4 regions of the Mesorhizobium sp. B283B1A genome follow, and region 1 is predicted to be linked to each of the others. Evidence: predicted binding sites of a transcription regulator. Region 1 holds the regulator's gene; each other region holds the start of a gene.
The links. The regulator LexA, encoded in region 1, represses DNA repair genes until DNA is damaged. The targets are predictions, from matches to a motif close to TGTTCNNNNTGTGTTCNG.

Region 1 (3,935 bases):
CTGCAGCTTGGCGATCATCTGCGGCACCAGCGATGCGTCGAAATTGGTATGGCTCTCCGTGTAGACGACGTCCTTGCCCTCGACGAAGCCATTGTCCGTCAGCGCCTTCTTGAAGCCGGCTATGGCGGCGTTCAATTGCGGATGCTCGCCGAAATTGGCAATGCCGATACGGATCTGATCGGCCGCGGCGCTGCCGGCGCTGACCATCAATGCGCCTGCCAGGGCCAATCCTGACAGCCATGCGGATTTCGACTTCAACATCATTTCCTCCCAGATTTGATCAGCGCCGCCTCGGGGCACCTCCAGCGATCATGGTCAGTCCCTCGGCGCATGTCAAACATTATATATAATTCTTGCCATCACCCACCATCATATATAATTTCTCCAATGGCAGAGAACGAATGGATCGCAATGCAGGACCAGAAGAACTCCACCAAGACAGAAGCCGCCTACCAGCTTCTGCGGCGCGATATCCTCACCACCCGTCTCATGCCGGGCGCCCCGCTCAAGCTCAGCGCTCTGCGCGGCACCTACGGAGTGGGCTGGACGCCGCTGCGCGAAGCGTTGTCGCGCCTCGAAGCCGAACGCCTGGTCACCGCCATCAGCAATCGCGGCTTTGCGGTCGCCCCCGTGTCCCGCGCCGAACTTGAGGATCTGGCGCGCGCGAGGATGGTCGTCGAGATACCGCTCTTCCAGGAATCGATGGAGAAAGGCGGCCGGGAGTGGGAAGACGCGGTTGTCACCGCGCACTACCGGCTCGCCCGGTGCAAGACCGCGGTGGACGACCCCTCGGATGCCGCCGTCGATCAGTGGGACGAGAACCACGAGGCTTTTCACGCGTCGTTGCTGAGTGCGGCGACGTCCAGCTGGCTGTTGCGGTTTCGCTCGACGATCTCGGATCAGCTGCGCCGGCACCATCGCTTTCTTGGGCTGGCGCCGACATTGCGGGCCGCGGCCGGCCTCAAGGACGGCTACGAGGAGGCTATGAACGCGCTGCGCGAGGCGATGGCGATCGAGCACCACACGGCAATCATGGAAGCCGCCCTGGATCGCGACGTCGAGCGGGCAAAAGCGCTGATGACGGCCCACATCGGCTATACGCTGCACGTCTATGTCCACACCGAGGACGGCGACGCGAACAAGGACGTCGGGCGCGCCGGCAGCCTGAAAGCGGTTGCCGGATGATCTCGGCGCCTCCGCATCGTCCGACGCTCGACGAGATTGCCGAAGCCCGCGATCGGCTGGCTGCTTCCGAACCGGCGATTGTTGGCGTTTTGATTTCGTTTCGTTCACGGCAGGCAAGCCGATCGCAGGCGCGAAAATCGGCCTCGCCAGGGTCAGCCGTCCGCTGATGCCGAGCCATGTCGCAAGACTGGCCGCAGGCTATTAACCAAGACATTTCAATGCGGGCGACGGGCGGCAACGGGCGAAAATCCCCGATTTCCGGCCTGTCCGGCCCTGCAAATGATTACGGCCCTCTTACCAAATTCACTAAACTTTAAACGGTTGCAGAACACAACTGGAACAGATAGTGTTTGTTCTGGGTTTGTTTTTTCGATTCTGGATCAGAACCATTCTGGATCAAAACCTTGTCCAGATGCCTTGGGGGCCGCCATGCTGACACGCAAGCAACATGAACTCTTGATGTTCATTCATGAACGGCTCAAGGAAAGCGGTATTCCGCCCTCCTTCGACGAGATGAAAGAGGCGCTCGACCTCGCCTCCAAATCAGGGATCCATCGCTTGATCACGGCGCTGGAGGAACGCGGCTTCATTCGCCGGCTGCCCAACCGGGCGCGTGCGCTGGAAGTGCTGCGGCTGCCCGATTCGATCGCGCCGGGCCTCAACGCGGCGAAGAAATTCTCTCCAAGCGTCATCCAGGGAAGTCTCGGCCAAGGCGGTCTCGGTCAGGGCAGCCTCGGCCGCCAAATCAAGCCGGCACCGTCGCGCTTTGCCGCTGCCGGCAATGACGACGATGCGGTTCCAGCGGTGTCCATCCCGGTCATGGGTCGCATCGCTGCCGGTGTGCCCATCGATGCCATCCAGCATCAGACGCATACTATCTCGGTGCCGCCGGACATGATCATGGGCGGCGAGCACTATGCGCTGGAGGTCAAGGGCGACTCGATGATCGAGGCCGGCATCTTCGATGGCGACACTGTCATTATCCGCAACGCCGATACGGCGAGCCCGGGCGAGATCGTCGTGGCCTTGGTCGACGAGGAGGAAGCGACTCTGAAGCGGTTCCGCCGCAAGGGTGCCTCGATTGCGCTTGAAGCCGCCAATCCGGCCTACGAGACGCGCATCTTCGGGCCAGACAGGGTCAAAGTGCAGGGCAAGCTCGTTGGGCTGATCAGGCGCTACTGAGCCGGCACGGCACTTGGCTTGTCAGGTTTGCGATAGGGCTGCAGGCCCCTCGCCTCGCGCGAAAACTTTCGCTGCGCGTGCCAGGGCCGATACGGACTGTCCACCGCGAAACTGATGGTCGGCGGACCGGTGGCAGATTGGCGGTCGAAGAAGATGGCCGCGCTGCCCTTGCGGGCGAGCTGCCGTTTGGTGACGACGAGAACCAGCGGATTGTGGCAGGCGTCGTAGGCCGTTGCGTCATTGACGATGATCAGGTCGGCGAAGCCACAGGCCTTCCAGGTATCCTTGCGGTCTTCGACATGCGCTATGATCGCACCGGACGGGTGCCTGGCGAGACAGACACCGTCGGTGCAATAGAACGGCGCTCCCGGCGGCAGGCTGACGGCATCGGCAATATCGAATTGTCCATCCGCCTTGTCGAACATCTCCGGCAGGATGATGGTTTCGGATCTCAGCGCGCGTTTCCAGTTGTCGACGGTGAATTCGTTCGGCCGGGCCCGGCTGACCGCGAGTTCGCCACCGCCGATCGGCAGCGCGACCAGCCGCGCGTCTTCCGAGACCAGCACATCCGGCGTGCGCGTGTCGGACACCACCAGCAAGCCGGCGAGCGCGAATGGAAGCGCTGCAAGCCGCAGCCACGTCGTCGCCATCGTCGCGATGACCAGGGCAATTGCCACCAGCAGAACGGATTGCTGTGAGATGAGCCCGACCGCATCGACCGGAGAGCGTTCCGATATCCACGCCGAAATGGCGATCATCGCGGTCAGGCCCTTGCCCATCAGGTAAAGGGATGGCGCGTCCAGGCCGAACGGCATCAGCAGCGCGCTGGCAACGGCCAGGAACATCACGAGTGAGACGATCGGCATGACGGCCAGATTGGCGAACAGGCTGAGCGGCGACACCCGCTGGAAATGCCAGATGGCAAACAGCGCCGTGGCGCTGCCGGCGATGATCGACGTCATGGCCAGCCCGCCTGTCGCCAGCAGGAATTTGCGCGTCAGGAAACCCGGCAAGGAGCGCTTCGGCGGCGGCGGTCTGGTCTTTCCCGCCCGGTGATCCGCCCAGCCGGCATAGGCGCCAACCAGGGCCGCGGTCGCGGCGAACGACATCTGGAAGCTCGGGCCGACCACCTCATGCGGCGAGACCAGGATGACGGCGATCGCCGAGATCGCCAGATTGCGCATGGTCAGCGCCGCGCGATCGAACAGGACGGCAATCAGCATCACCGCCAGCATGATGAAGCTGCGCTCGGCGGCGACGACGACGCCGGAGATGACGAGATAGGCGGCGATCGAGAAAAGTGCTGCCGCGGCCGCGTATTTCTTCACCGGCCGGCGCGCGGAAAAGTCCGGGAACAGCGCGAAGGCGCCGCGCAGCAGTCCCATGATGGTGCCGGCGACCAGCGCCATGTGCAGTCCCGAAATGGAGATGATGTGATAGATGCCGGTGCGCCGCATCGCTTCGTTGATTTCGTCGGGGATGCCGGCGCGCACGCCGACGATCAACGCCGCCGCGATCTCGCCTTCTGCGCCGCCGACGCTGCCCCTGATATGGTCGGCAATGGCTTC
Region 2 (3,935 bases), on a different contig from region 1:
CTTCTGCCGCGCGAACTCGCGCACGATCGCTTTTCCGTTCAGGCCCGTGGCACCCGTCACCAGGATCATCAGCTTTTCTCCGTCTTGATTGCCGCTGCTGCCATCCCGGCAACCGCAGCTTGAAGACGAAGAGACCAGGGCAAAGGATTCTGCCCAAACGTCTTTTTATCGATGCGAGGCTCAGCCGCCCGGGGCATAGCGGTTGACCACCATGCCGCAGGCATAGGCCTTCGAGCCGAGCAGCCGAAGGTTCCGGAAGCCGCCCTGGTCGAAGATGCGGCGGCCGGCGCCCAGCGCCGCCGGATTGACGAACAGCTGGAGCTCGTCGACCAGTCCCGCAGCGATCAGCGCGGAGGCGAAGCCGGCGCCCCCGAAGACGGCGATGTCGGCGCCCTCGCCCGCCTTCAGCGCCTTGACTTCGCGCGGCAGGTCGCCGCTCACCACCGTCGTGCGCTCCCACCGCGAGGTTTTCAGCCTGTCGGTGGGCACCACCTTGCGCCCCTCGACGATACGCTGGGCGAAGGCGTAGAACGGATCGGCCGGATGTTTCTTCGCCGCATTGCCCCAATGGGTGAGATAGCCCTCCTCGGCCATCTTGCGGCTGAGCAGGATGGTGTCGATACCGGCAAAGACGGTGTTGAAATCGCGCTTCAGCTCCTCGTCCCAGCCATTGTCGTCGCCCCACTCCCAGAGTTGCCAGCGATGATCCGCATTGGCGCCGACAAAACCATCGACCGAGATTTGCATCTGAAGGATCAGCTTTTTCATCATCGTCTCCGGTTGTGCCGATCGCGGCCGCCGCGTGCTCGGCCAGCCTTCGGCATTGATTGGTTTACATTTGGAACTATTGACGTTCGAGAAAAATGATGTCAATAGTAAAGTGATTTAAAAATGGAACCATAGAGATGTCGACGCGTGAAAGATCCGGGTGCCCGATCAACCTGTCGCTGGAACTGCTCGGCGACCGCTGGACGCTGCTCATCATCCGCGATCTGATCTTCGCCAGGAAAAAGCACTTTCGCGAGTTCCTGCAATCCGACGAAGGCATCTCCTCACGCACGCTGGCCGAGCGGTTGCAGACGCTGCAGGAGGAAGGCATCCTCACCCGCAGCGACGACCCGAGCCATGGGCTGAAGGCGATCTACCGGCTGACCGAGGCCGGCATCGATCTTTTGCCGGTGCTGGCCACGCTCGGCGCCTGGGGCAGCAAGCACCGCAAGGCCGACGATCATCTCGCCCGCATCGCCAACGAGTTGGCGGATGGCGGCGAGCCGGCGGTGGAACGGATGAAGGCGGCGCTGCGGGTGGAGCATATCGTTTAGGCGGATACGCAGTCTTCCCATGGCAAATGAATTGCCAGCCTCGGCTGCGCCCAGGGATGTTGATTAAGCTACGCCACGGCTTGACAGTCGTACATGATTTGTTCTCTATGTGTTCGCATCTATCAGCAACTGCGGATGAGCGGTCGGGATGGAAACGACAGCCACCATCCTGCATGCCGATCTCGATGCCTTCTATGCCTCGGTCGAGCAGTTGCTCGACCCGTCGCTACGCGGCAAGCCGATCGCGGTCGGCGGCGGTGTCGTGCTCGCCGCCTCCTATGAGGCGCGTGCCTTCGGCGTGCGCGGCGGCATGCCGGGGCGCAAGGCGCGCGAGCTCTGCCCGCAGCTGATCTTCGTCGGCGGCAATTTCAGCCACTACCAGCGGCTTGGCGACGCGGCGATCAAGGTGCTCGACGATTTTACGCCGCTGGTCGAGCGCATCTCCATCGACGAGGCCTTCGCCGATGTCGCCGGCTGCACGCACCTGTTCGGCTCACCGCAAGAGATCGCCGCAACCATCCGCCGCCGTGTGCGGGCCGAACTCGGTCTGCCGATCTCGATCGGCGTCGCGCGCACCAAGCATCTGGCCAAGATCGCCTCGCAGGTCGCCAAGCCCGACGGGCTGGTGGTGGTCGATCCCGGCACCGAGCTTTCCTTCCTGCGCGATCTGCCGGTCGGCCTGATGTGGGGTGTCGGCCCGGCGACAAGGGCGCGGCTGGCCGAAATCGGCATCGAGACCATAGGCCAGCTGGCCAGGACGCACAGCGGCGCGCTGACGCGGCTGCTCGGTCCCGCCGCCGGCGAAAAGCTCTCGGCTTTGTCGTGGAACCGCGACCCGAGGAAGCTGGAGACGAAGCGCCGGGCGCACTCGGCCGGCGCCCAGTCGGCACTTGGCCGCAAGCCAGCGGTGGCGCAGGTCATCGTGCCCACCTTGCTGCATCTGGCCGACCGCGTCGCCAGCCGGCTGCGCGCCAAGGCGCGGCCCGGCCGCACGGTGACCGTGCGTGTGCGCTTTGCCGATCTCAGCGCCGTCACCCGCTCGATCACGCTCGACCAGCCGATCTCGGCGACCACGATGCTGGCCGAAATCGCAGGCGATCTGGTGCGCGGCGTGCTCGCCGACAATCCGCATGAAAGAACGATCTCGCTGCTGGCGATCTCGGTCTCGCATCTCTGGGAAAGTGCCGAGCTGCAGCTCGAACTGCCGCTCGGCCTTGCCGACGAAAAGCACCGGCCGGGCACGGCAAAAGGTCTGGCGCGCTTCGGCGCCGACCGCGCCATCGACAATATCCGCGAGCGCTTCGGCAAACAGGCCGTCGGCTACGGCACGGTGGCGCTCGAAGCGGCGCGCTCGGTGCCCGACGAATTCAGGGAGCTGGCGGAAAAGGAACTGTGAGAACTACCTGCCGCTGCGCCAATAGCGATGCACCTTGACGCCGCTGGCGCTTTCCCCGTGCCAATTCTCGCAAGCGATGCCGTCCTTGTCGGCATCATGCGTCGGCCAATATCCGGGCTGCCCACTGCGCGCGGGGGCAAGACCGACGGCGCGAGCCGCTGCACAGTTCGGGAACGCGGCAAAGTGCCTGAGGGCGGAGAGCGGTGAGTCGATCTGGATGCCGACAAAGCCATAGGCGATGTAGCCGGACGACAGGATGAACGGCGCGAAAAGAGCAACCCATTTCAGCCTGCCAAGGCGATGAGATGCAGGCCAATACAAGAACGGCAGAAGCATTCCCGTCACGCCCTCCGGTCCCAGCACATCAATGCAGGCTATCTCGGGGCAGGCTATCTCGGGCCGGCCGCCATGACAATGATGCCGGACCTGCCGGGATCCAGATACGCCCGGACCCTCAGAGCTGCGCCGTGCCGAAAACCCGATCCCAGAATATCGACGTCACGCCGAAATTGGCGGTATCGTCGATGTGATGATGCACTGCGTGGCGGCGCTTGAGCGTGTAGAGATAACTGGGATGTCTGGGATGCCAATGATGGATCATGTGGTGGACGCTGATGTACCAGAGATAGCCCAGCATCAGGCCGCAACTGACCGCGCTCGCGGTCGTGAAACCGAAGGCCATCCACACCGGCAGGAAGGCGACCAGCGCATGCACACCCAGACTGAGCCAGGTCGGCGTACCCACCGAACTGCGCTCCTCGACATGATGACGGTCGTGCAGGTCCCTGATGTAGGGAATGTGATGAAGGACAAAGCGGTGCAGGACGTATTCGATCAGCGTCCACAGGCCGAGACAAAAGATGACCGTACCGATCCACTCCGGCGCACTCTCCTCGCCGGCCTCGATCAACCCGGCTATTCCCAATATGGCGATCACCAGCGGATAGACCACGAAGTCGCTGTAGTAGCCGATCAGACCCAGTTGCATTCGGACGCCTTACCTGACCTTCGACGCCGCCCCAAAGTGATACCTCACATTGCCGGACCCGCACATGAGGTGCAATGCGGGCGTGTTTGACATAGCGTCGCAATTTGCCGATGCAAGGGTTGGTATCCATGATCGGCCGGCAATTGGCCACCTCGTATCAGCGCCACGAATGGACACGCAAAATGGCAAAACGCAGTGCCGGCCTGCTGATCTATCGTAGAAGCGATGG
Region 3 (3,935 bases), on a different contig from region 1:
TGGTCTGGCCGACGAATTCCGGCTCGCGGATGAACACCGACAGCATGCCCGCCGCCGAAATCATGACGTCTTCCGAGGTGACGATCGAGGCGCGCTTGTTGCCGACGAGCTCGGCATAGGCGCGCAGGCCCCGCGTCAGCACATTGCGGAAACCGGCCTCGTGCGTGCCGCCTTCACCGGTCGGGATGGTATTGCAGTAAGAATTGACGAAGCCGTCGCCGCCGAACCAGGTCACCGCCCATTCGAGCGAGCCATGGCCGCCTTGCTTGTCGCTCTTACCGGCGAAGATTTCACGCGTCACCTGGAAATCGTCGCCCAGCGATGCCTTGAGATAGTCCTTCAAACCACCGGGAAAATGAAATTCCGCCTTGGCCGGCGTCTGGTCCTTTTCCTTGATCAGCGACGGATCGCAGGTCCAGCGGATCTCGACACCACCGAAAAGATAGGCCTTCGAACGCGTCATGCGGTAAAGCCGCGCCGGCTCGAACGCGGCGCCCTTGCCGAAGATCTGCTCGTCGGGGTGGAAGCGGATCTTGGTGCCGCGCCGGTTGTGGACTTCGCCAAGATGCTCGAGGCCGCTGACCGGGACGCCGCGCGAGAATCTCTGCCGATAAAGCTGGCGGCCACGCGCGACTTCGACCTCGAGATGGTCCGACAGCGCGTTGACCACGGACACGCCGACGCCGTGCAGGCCGCCTGAAGTCTCGTAGACCTTGGAATCGAACTTGCCGCCCGAATGCAGCGTCGTCATGATCACTTCGAGCGCCGGCTTCTTGAACTTCGGGTGTGGATCGACCGGAATGCCGCGGCCATTGTCGGTGACGGAGAGATAGCCGTCGGCCGAAAGCTCGACATCGATAAAGGTGGCGTGGCCGGCAACCGCTTCGTCCATCGAATTGTCGATGACCTCGGCGAACAGATGGTGCATCGCCTTGTCGTCGGTGCCGCCGATATACATGCCCGGCCGGCGCCGCACCGGCTCCAGGCCTTCGAGCACCTCGATGTCGGCGGCGCTGTAGCCCTCCGAACCGTCGCGGCTTGCCGCCGGACGCTTGGCCGCCGCCTGCACCAGCGGATCCGCCGGGCGCGCGGGTGTGCGAACCGGCTGCGGTTGCTTGTCCAGATCGCCGAAAAGGTCGTTGTTGTCGTCCATGCCTGCCATAGGTCCGGTGCTGCGAATCACCCGCCGATACTGCCACGCTTTTCAGCGCCAAGCGACGGAGGTTCCTGTTACGTTCGGGGATCCGGCCCGTCTTATCCTAAAACCATTCGATAACCAAGCGGGCGGAAATAGGTCGAATGCCGTCGTTCTGCGTTCCTGATTCTTTAACAATGCCACGTAGCGTGAGCCCAACATAACAAGAAACTACGGGCATCAGGGGTTTGGGCGTGAGGGGCAAGGCCATAACGATGATCGGTATCGCCGCCGTTTTCGGCGCGATCTCGATCTTTGCCGCGGATTTCTGGGTCAAAAGCCAGGCCGATGCCCAGGAGAAGACAGCCTCGATCGTCGCGCCGGCCCCGCCCAAGATCGAATTCAAGACCATCGTGGTGGCCAACGCTCCGTTGCGCTACGGCATGGAACTCGACCGCACGAAGCTCATCGAAATTCCCTGGCCGCAGGATTCGCTGCCGCAAGGCGCCTTTGCCACGATCGATGGGCTGCTCGGCGAAGGCGGCCGCGTCGTGCTGTCGCCGATCGAGGTCAACGAGCCGGTGCTGCTGACCAAGCTATCGGGGCCGAACGGCCGCGCGACGCTTTCCAACATGCTGACGCCCGGGATGCGGGCGGTCACCATCCGCACCGATGAGATCGCCGGTGTCGGCGGCTTCGTCACGCCGGGCGACCGCGTCGATGTCGTGCTGACGCGCGATGCCGGTGAAATCCAGGAGGTCGCCAAGAACGCGCAAGGGGCGGCCGGTTCGACCATCACTTCCGAAATCGTCGTCGCCGACGCCAAGGTGCTGAGCGTCGGCCAGGGCGCCGACGAGCGCCAGACAGCGCCGCAGATCGCCAATTCCGTGACTCTCGAGGTGACGACCGAGGGCGCCCAGAAAGTGGCGCTTGCCCGCACCGTCGGCACGCTGTCTCTGTCGCTTCGCTCGGCCAGCGAAGGCGGCGACGGCAAGAACGGCGTCACCACCATCTCCTCCTTTGGCGGATCGGTGGCGTCCAAGGCGCAGGCCACGGCCGGCTCGTTATTCGATGCCATGACCAAGGAGCCGGAGAAGCCGAAATTCAAGACGGTCATCGTGACGCGTGGCACGAAGGCCGAGGAATACCAGGTTCCGGCGCGGGACCAGAAGTAAAAGGCCGGTGGGGACCGGGTGGGACGGGACAATGCTGATGCGTACCCTATATGGAATGACGGGCCGGACGTGCTTCGTGCGCGCCCTGGCGATGGCGGTTTCGCTGGCCGCGGGCGCGATGCTCGCCTTCGCCAGCGCGGCCAGGGCGGACAATGACATCGTCTATGTCTCGGCGACCAAGAATGCGTCGATCAAAGTCGCCAAGGGCAAGCCCAAGACGATCATCACGAGCGCGGCTTTCTACCAGATCGTCATCGGCGATCCCGAGATCGCCAACGTCAATCCGCTGACCGATAAATCCTTCTATGTGCTGGGCAACAATCTCGGTACCACCGGCATCGCGCTGTTCGACGACAAAAAGCAGCTTGTCGGGACCGTCGACATCGAGGTGACGCTCGACACCGACGAACTGGCGAACACCATCCGCGCCAGCGTGCCGGACGCCAAGATCAAGGTCGGCTCGGCCAATGGCCGCGTGGTGCTGTCGGGCGAGGCGGACGATGCTGTCGCCGCCGAGAAGGCAAACAAGATCGCCACCCGCTTTTCCGGCAACGAGGAGGTGATCAACTCGGTCAACATCTCGTCGTCGCAGCAAGTCCAGCTCAATGTCCGCTTCGTCGAGATCAACCGCCAGGCGGGTCAGGATCTGGGTGCAAAATACAGCGCCAATTTCGCCTACGGCTTCGGCGGACGCGATGTTTCGCTCGATCCCGGCACGGTGCCGGCGGCGGGAACCGGTGAAATCATCGGCCGGCTACTATCCAATGGCGTCTCCATCGATATCGCCATCAAGGCGCTGGAAGAGCGCGGCCTTGCCCGGCGGCTGGCGGAACCGAACCTCATCGCCCGTTCCGGCGAGACGGCGAGCTTCCTGGCCGGCGGCGAATTCCCGATTCCGGTTTCGGAGGACAATGGCAAGATCTCCGTCAGTTACAAGAAATACGGCGTCAGCCTGGATTTCAAGCCGACCGTGCTCAAGGACGGATTGGTCAGCCTGGACATCGCGCCGGAAGTCTCTTCGATCGACGCGTCGGCGTCCTACAACATCGGCAACATTTCGGTGCCGGGTTTCATTGTGCGCCGTGCCAGGACGTCGGTCGACCTGAAGAACGGCCAGAGCTTCATGATCGCGGGGCTGCTGCAGTCGCAGAACGACATCACCACTTCGCGCATTCCCGGTCTCGGCAAGATGCCGGTGCTTGGAGCGCTGTTCTCGTCGAAATCCTACCAGCGGCGCGAGACCGATCTGGTCATCATCGTCACGCCCTATCTGGTCAAGCCGGTCGATCCGTCGAAGAAAATGGCCGTGCCGACCGACGGCACGCAACCGGCCAGCAACGCCGACTACTTCCTCAACAACACGGAGGAAGTGAAAGGGTCGGATACCAACCGCGCCCTGGCTATGGCTGACGGCGGCGCCGCACGGGCCGCTCCCGCCACCACGGTCGGGCATTTCCTCGACCTGCCGAAGGACTGAAGCCATGCGTCTGATCCTGAGATCGAGCGTCGCCTTGCTGCTTGCCGGTTTCGCCGGCGGCTGCACCAGTGACGACTATGTGCGCAGCGAAGGCGTGACGTCAGGCGCCGGCGACGCCCAGGCCGCCAACACCGTCATGCAGATGGTC
Region 4 (3,935 bases), on a different contig from region 1:
ATCGCCTATGGTGGCGAGCTGACCGGTCATCGGGCCGACCACCGAAACGGTGATGTCGTCGGCGAACGCGACCGGTGCGCTCATCATCAGGCCGAAAATGGCCGCGCTCAAAATACTCATTTTTTTCATGGTGATAGAACTCCTCCACTCACGCACGGCCGCCCGGCCGCGCTTCTTCCAGAGAGGCCGGACAATTTCATCCTTCATTGGGCCTGTCTAGGCGCATTGGCGCCGCTCGATTGGGCCTGGGGCCCCTCATCCACGCAAAAAGCCACGCCAGCCTTGTTTCGGCTGGTCGTGGCTTTTCGCTCGTCGAGCTGTTCCGCAAGTGCCCCCGCACCCCGAGCCCAACGCGCCTTCCCTGTCTTTCCAAGCCATGATCTTGGTCCGAAAACCGGATTCCTTATTTCGGGATCATGGTCGTTCGCACGGCTTGGACCTGCCCGGCCTGCCGCATTCTTGTGGTTGATGGCCTGTTGCCTGGCTGTCTGCGCAGCCTTGTCCCTGTTTGTGGCCCGACCGTCTTCGCGGTCTTGGCCGGGGCGTCCCGTCTGGTGGAACTCAGTGCATGGTCATCCATTCGCGAGCTTCGCGCAGCGCCTTGGCGATCTCGACCTTCGACATCGCCGCCGACAGTTCCGAGCGCAATTCCGCGGCGCGGGCCGAGCCCTTGATGGCGGCGATGTTGAACCATTTGTGGGCGGCGACGACGTCGGTCTCGCAATCGCGACCGGTCGCATACATCATGCCCAGTTCGAAAAGAATGTCGGCCTGGGCAGTTGCGCCGAAACCTGCTTCAAGCATTTCAAAACGTGCCATTTTAGTCCCCTGTCTGGCTCCTGAGAGCTGCCTCCGTTTGTCTCGTCCGGGCCGCTCTTTCGATGCTTTCGAGAATGCCGCGCAGGCTTGAATCCGTCGTTAAATGGCGTGCTTAATTTGAGGAAAACAAAGCTAAAACAAGAGGTAAACACGAAAATTCGTTAAGGATACGAAGCCAGCAATTCGGCTGGTTTTCGCAAATTTGACGAAAATTTTGAGAGTGGGAATCAACACTCCGCTAACCACGGCGGACAAAGCCAATTCCGTGATCGTTTCATTTCCTCACCGAGGAAGCACATTCAGACGCCTTTAAAATCCGAAACGCTTCCGCAACGGCACCGCTTTTGTTTTGATGGGAGCTGGATTAGCTTACGTTTGCGTAAGCGGCAGACCGGCGAGGCGGAGCATCCGGCCGGCTATCCTAAGGGAGGAAGAACATGTTTCGAAAAGTGAGCCTGGCCCTTGCAGCCACATTGATCATGGCGGGCGCGGCGTGGGCCGATCCGATCGAGGGCAACTGGAAGACGCAGGCCGGCGACACCGCGGCCATTGGAGGCGGCGGCTCGTTCTCCATCACGCTCAAATCCGGCAAATACGCCGGCAAGACCATTGGCTCCCTCAAGGCGGCCGGCGACAACAAGTACACCGGCAACATCACCGATCCGGCGAACGACAAGACCTATTCTGGCAAGGCGACATTGTCGGGCACCTCGCTCAAGATGAGCGGCTGCGTGCTCGGCGGACTGATCTGCAAGAGCCAGACCTGGCATAAGCTCTGATCGGCTGCAGCCTTGCGACATGACCACGGGGCTTTGACGGGCCCCGTTTTCGTTTCATCGAGACGCCGGGCTTCGGCGCTCGATGCCTTGCCGCTGTTGGCCGTCCTCAGCCCAGTCAGATCCCGTCAATCAATTTGAACCGCAGATGAACGCCGGTCTCAGAGCCGGTTCACAGGCGTCAGGGCATTCTCCGGCGTGTTGAAGGAGACACCACCGATGCTTGCTCGCCGCTTCACCATCGTCTGCCTGCTGATGAGCCTGTTTGGAATGTTCTTCGCCATTCTCGTCGCCGAAGCAGGCCGTCCGGCCCGCTCCTGGGACGAAGCCACCAGACTTTGCGGTCTCGCCTGCCCGACCAACCTTCGCCACTGAAACCAGAAAACCTCGAAAAGAAAAGCACAGACATCATGAACCGCATCGCCGCCAACGCCCTCAAAACCCTCCGGCTTCTGCCGCGGGCGGCGCTTATCCTGGTGCTCCTGGCCGCCCCGGTCCTGGCCGTGCCGATGATGCGCGCCGATGCCGGCTCGACCATCGAGGCTCCGGCGCTGAGAAAGTCAGGTGTCGGCTTCGTGCTGCTGGTCAGCCTGCAGCGTGGGTGAAGAAAAAACGGCGCTTTGGGCGCCTTCGACAGCGACACCCCTCCCAACCGCCTATCCAAGTCTCTATATTGAGCTATGGAAAAGCGAATCTACCCCCAGGCCATAGAATCAGTCGTCATGCCGGAGCCTTTTGGCCGGCAAAGCTTTGACCGGGCCGAGAAGGCCGTCGCGACGCTGCAGGCGCTTTACGACCGCAACACCAAGTTCCTGCGCGACTCCTTCACGGCTCTGGCCGCCGGCGCCGACGGCAGCAAGCGCTACCGGGCCTTCTATCCCGAGATCGGCGTGACCACGAATTCGTTTACCCAGGTCGATTCGCGGCAGGCCTACGGCCATATGCCGACACCTGGCCATTTCGCCACGACGATTACCCAGCCGCAACTGTTCGAGAATTACCTCATCGAGCAGCTTCGCCTGATCATGCGTAACCATGGCGTGTCGGTGACGGTCTCGGAATCGACCACGCCGATCCCGCTGCATTTCGCCTTCCTGGAGGGCACCTATGTCGACGGCGCCGCCGCCGAACGCATCAAGCGGCCGATCCGCGACCTGTTCGACGTTCCGGACCTGGACGGTACCGACGACCAGATCGCCAACGGCACGTTCGAGGTCGCCTTCGGCGAACCGCGGCCGCTGGCACCGTTCACGGCGCAACGCATCGACTATTCGCTGCACCGTATGACCCATTATACGGCCACCAGCCCGCAGCATTTCCAGAACTTCGTGCTGTTCACCAACTACCAGTTCTACATCGACGAGTTCGTCGCCCGTGCGCGTGGCCTAATGGAGAATGGCGGTGGTGGTTATGTGGAATTCGTCGAGCCGGGCAATGTCGTGACCCGCGCCGGCGCCAGTACGGCAAGCGAGGGCACCCCGCCCGCCCGCCTGCCGCAAATGCCGGCCTACCACCTGAAGAAACCGAACCATGGCGGCATCACCATGGTCAATATCGGGGTTGGGCCTTCCAACGCCAAGACGATCACCGACCATATCGCGGTGCTGAGGCCGCATGCCTGGGTGATGCTTGGCCACTGCGCCGGTCTGCGCAACACGCAGGCGCTGGGCGACTATGTACTGGCGCACGCCTATGTGCGCGAGGACCACGTCCTCGACGACGATCTTCCGGTCTGGGTGCCGATCCCGCCGCTGGCCGAGATCCAGGTCGCACTGCAGGAAGCGGTTGCCGAAGTCACGGGCCTGTCGGGCTACGATCTGAAGCGCATTATGCGCACCGGCACGGTCGCCACCATCGACAACCGCAACTGGGAACTGCGCGACCAGCGCGGACCGGTGCAGCGCCTGTCGCAATCGCGCGCCATCGCGCTCGACATGGAATCGGCGACGATCGCGGCCAATGGTTTCCGCTTCCGCGTGCCGTACGGCACGCTGCTATGCGTTTCCGACAAGCCGCTGCACGGCGAGTTGAAGCTGCCCGGCATGGCGACCGAGTTCTACAAGCGCCAGGTGGCGCAGCACCTGACCATCGGCATCAGGGCAATGGAAAAGCTGGCGGAAATGCCGATGGAGCGGCTGCATTCGCGCAAGCTCAGAAGTTTTTCGGAGACCGCGTTCCAGTAGGCGGTCTCGAAGTCCCGGCGAGGCAATTCGTCGTCTTGCTCAGGCCGCAATTTGATCGATAAGCAGATCGAACGGATCGTCAGGCGACACTCGACAGACACGGCCTCAATGACAACAGGCGGCGCGCGCTCGAATATGATAGCTGGGGTGGCATTCC

Region 2: dinB (DNA polymerase IV) is a predicted target of LexA. The motif match lies at 1,422-1,439, and genes of this name have one in related genera.
Region 3: parE (DNA topoisomerase IV subunit B) is a predicted target of LexA. The motif match lies at 1,223-1,240, and genes of this name have one in related genera.
Region 4: LB577_RS21450 (sel1 repeat family protein) is a predicted target of LexA. The motif match lies at 942-959, and genes of this name have one in related genera.

The regions. Positions count from the first base shown of each region.
Region 1 covers NZ_JAIUIQ010000018.1:72,019-75,953, forward strand. Annotated here, with positions in the region: gene LB577_RS17245 (ABC transporter substrate-binding protein) at 1-261, opposite strand, end outside; gene LB577_RS17250 (GntR family transcriptional regulator) at 388-1,185, shown strand; gene lexA (transcriptional repressor LexA) at 1,615-2,367, shown strand; gene LB577_RS17260 (ComEC/Rec2 family competence protein) at 2,361-3,935, opposite strand, start outside.
Region 2 covers NZ_JAIUIQ010000002.1:110,655-114,589, forward strand. Annotated here, with positions in the region: gene LB577_RS01915 (SDR family oxidoreductase) at 1-69, opposite strand, end outside; gene LB577_RS01920 (dihydrofolate reductase family protein) at 181-768, opposite strand; gene LB577_RS01925 (winged helix-turn-helix transcriptional regulator) at 906-1,322, shown strand; gene dinB (DNA polymerase IV) at 1,471-2,718, shown strand; gene LB577_RS01935 (excalibur calcium-binding domain-containing protein) at 2,722-3,054, opposite strand; gene LB577_RS01940 (sterol desaturase family protein) at 3,173-3,706, opposite strand; gene LB577_RS01945 (NUDIX domain-containing protein) at 3,889-3,935, shown strand, end outside.
Region 3 covers NZ_JAIUIQ010000028.1:32,484-36,418, forward strand. Annotated here, with positions in the region: gene parE (DNA topoisomerase IV subunit B) at 1-1,153, opposite strand, end outside; gene cpaB (Flp pilus assembly protein CpaB) at 1,390-2,310, shown strand; gene LB577_RS22360 (type II and III secretion system protein family protein) at 2,342-3,787, shown strand; gene LB577_RS22365 (hypothetical protein) at 3,792-3,935, shown strand, end outside.
Region 4 covers NZ_JAIUIQ010000026.1:10,956-14,890, forward strand. Annotated here, with positions in the region: gene LB577_RS21445 (branched-chain amino acid ABC transporter substrate-binding protein) at 1-129, opposite strand, end outside; gene LB577_RS21450 (sel1 repeat family protein) at 562-819, opposite strand; gene LB577_RS21455 (DUF2147 domain-containing protein) at 1,257-1,598, shown strand; gene LB577_RS21460 (hypothetical protein) at 1,815-1,970, shown strand; gene LB577_RS21465 (hypothetical protein) at 2,006-2,200, shown strand; gene LB577_RS21470 (AMP nucleosidase) at 2,318-3,778, shown strand; gene LB577_RS21475 (endonuclease/exonuclease/phosphatase family protein) at 3,914-3,935, shown strand, end outside.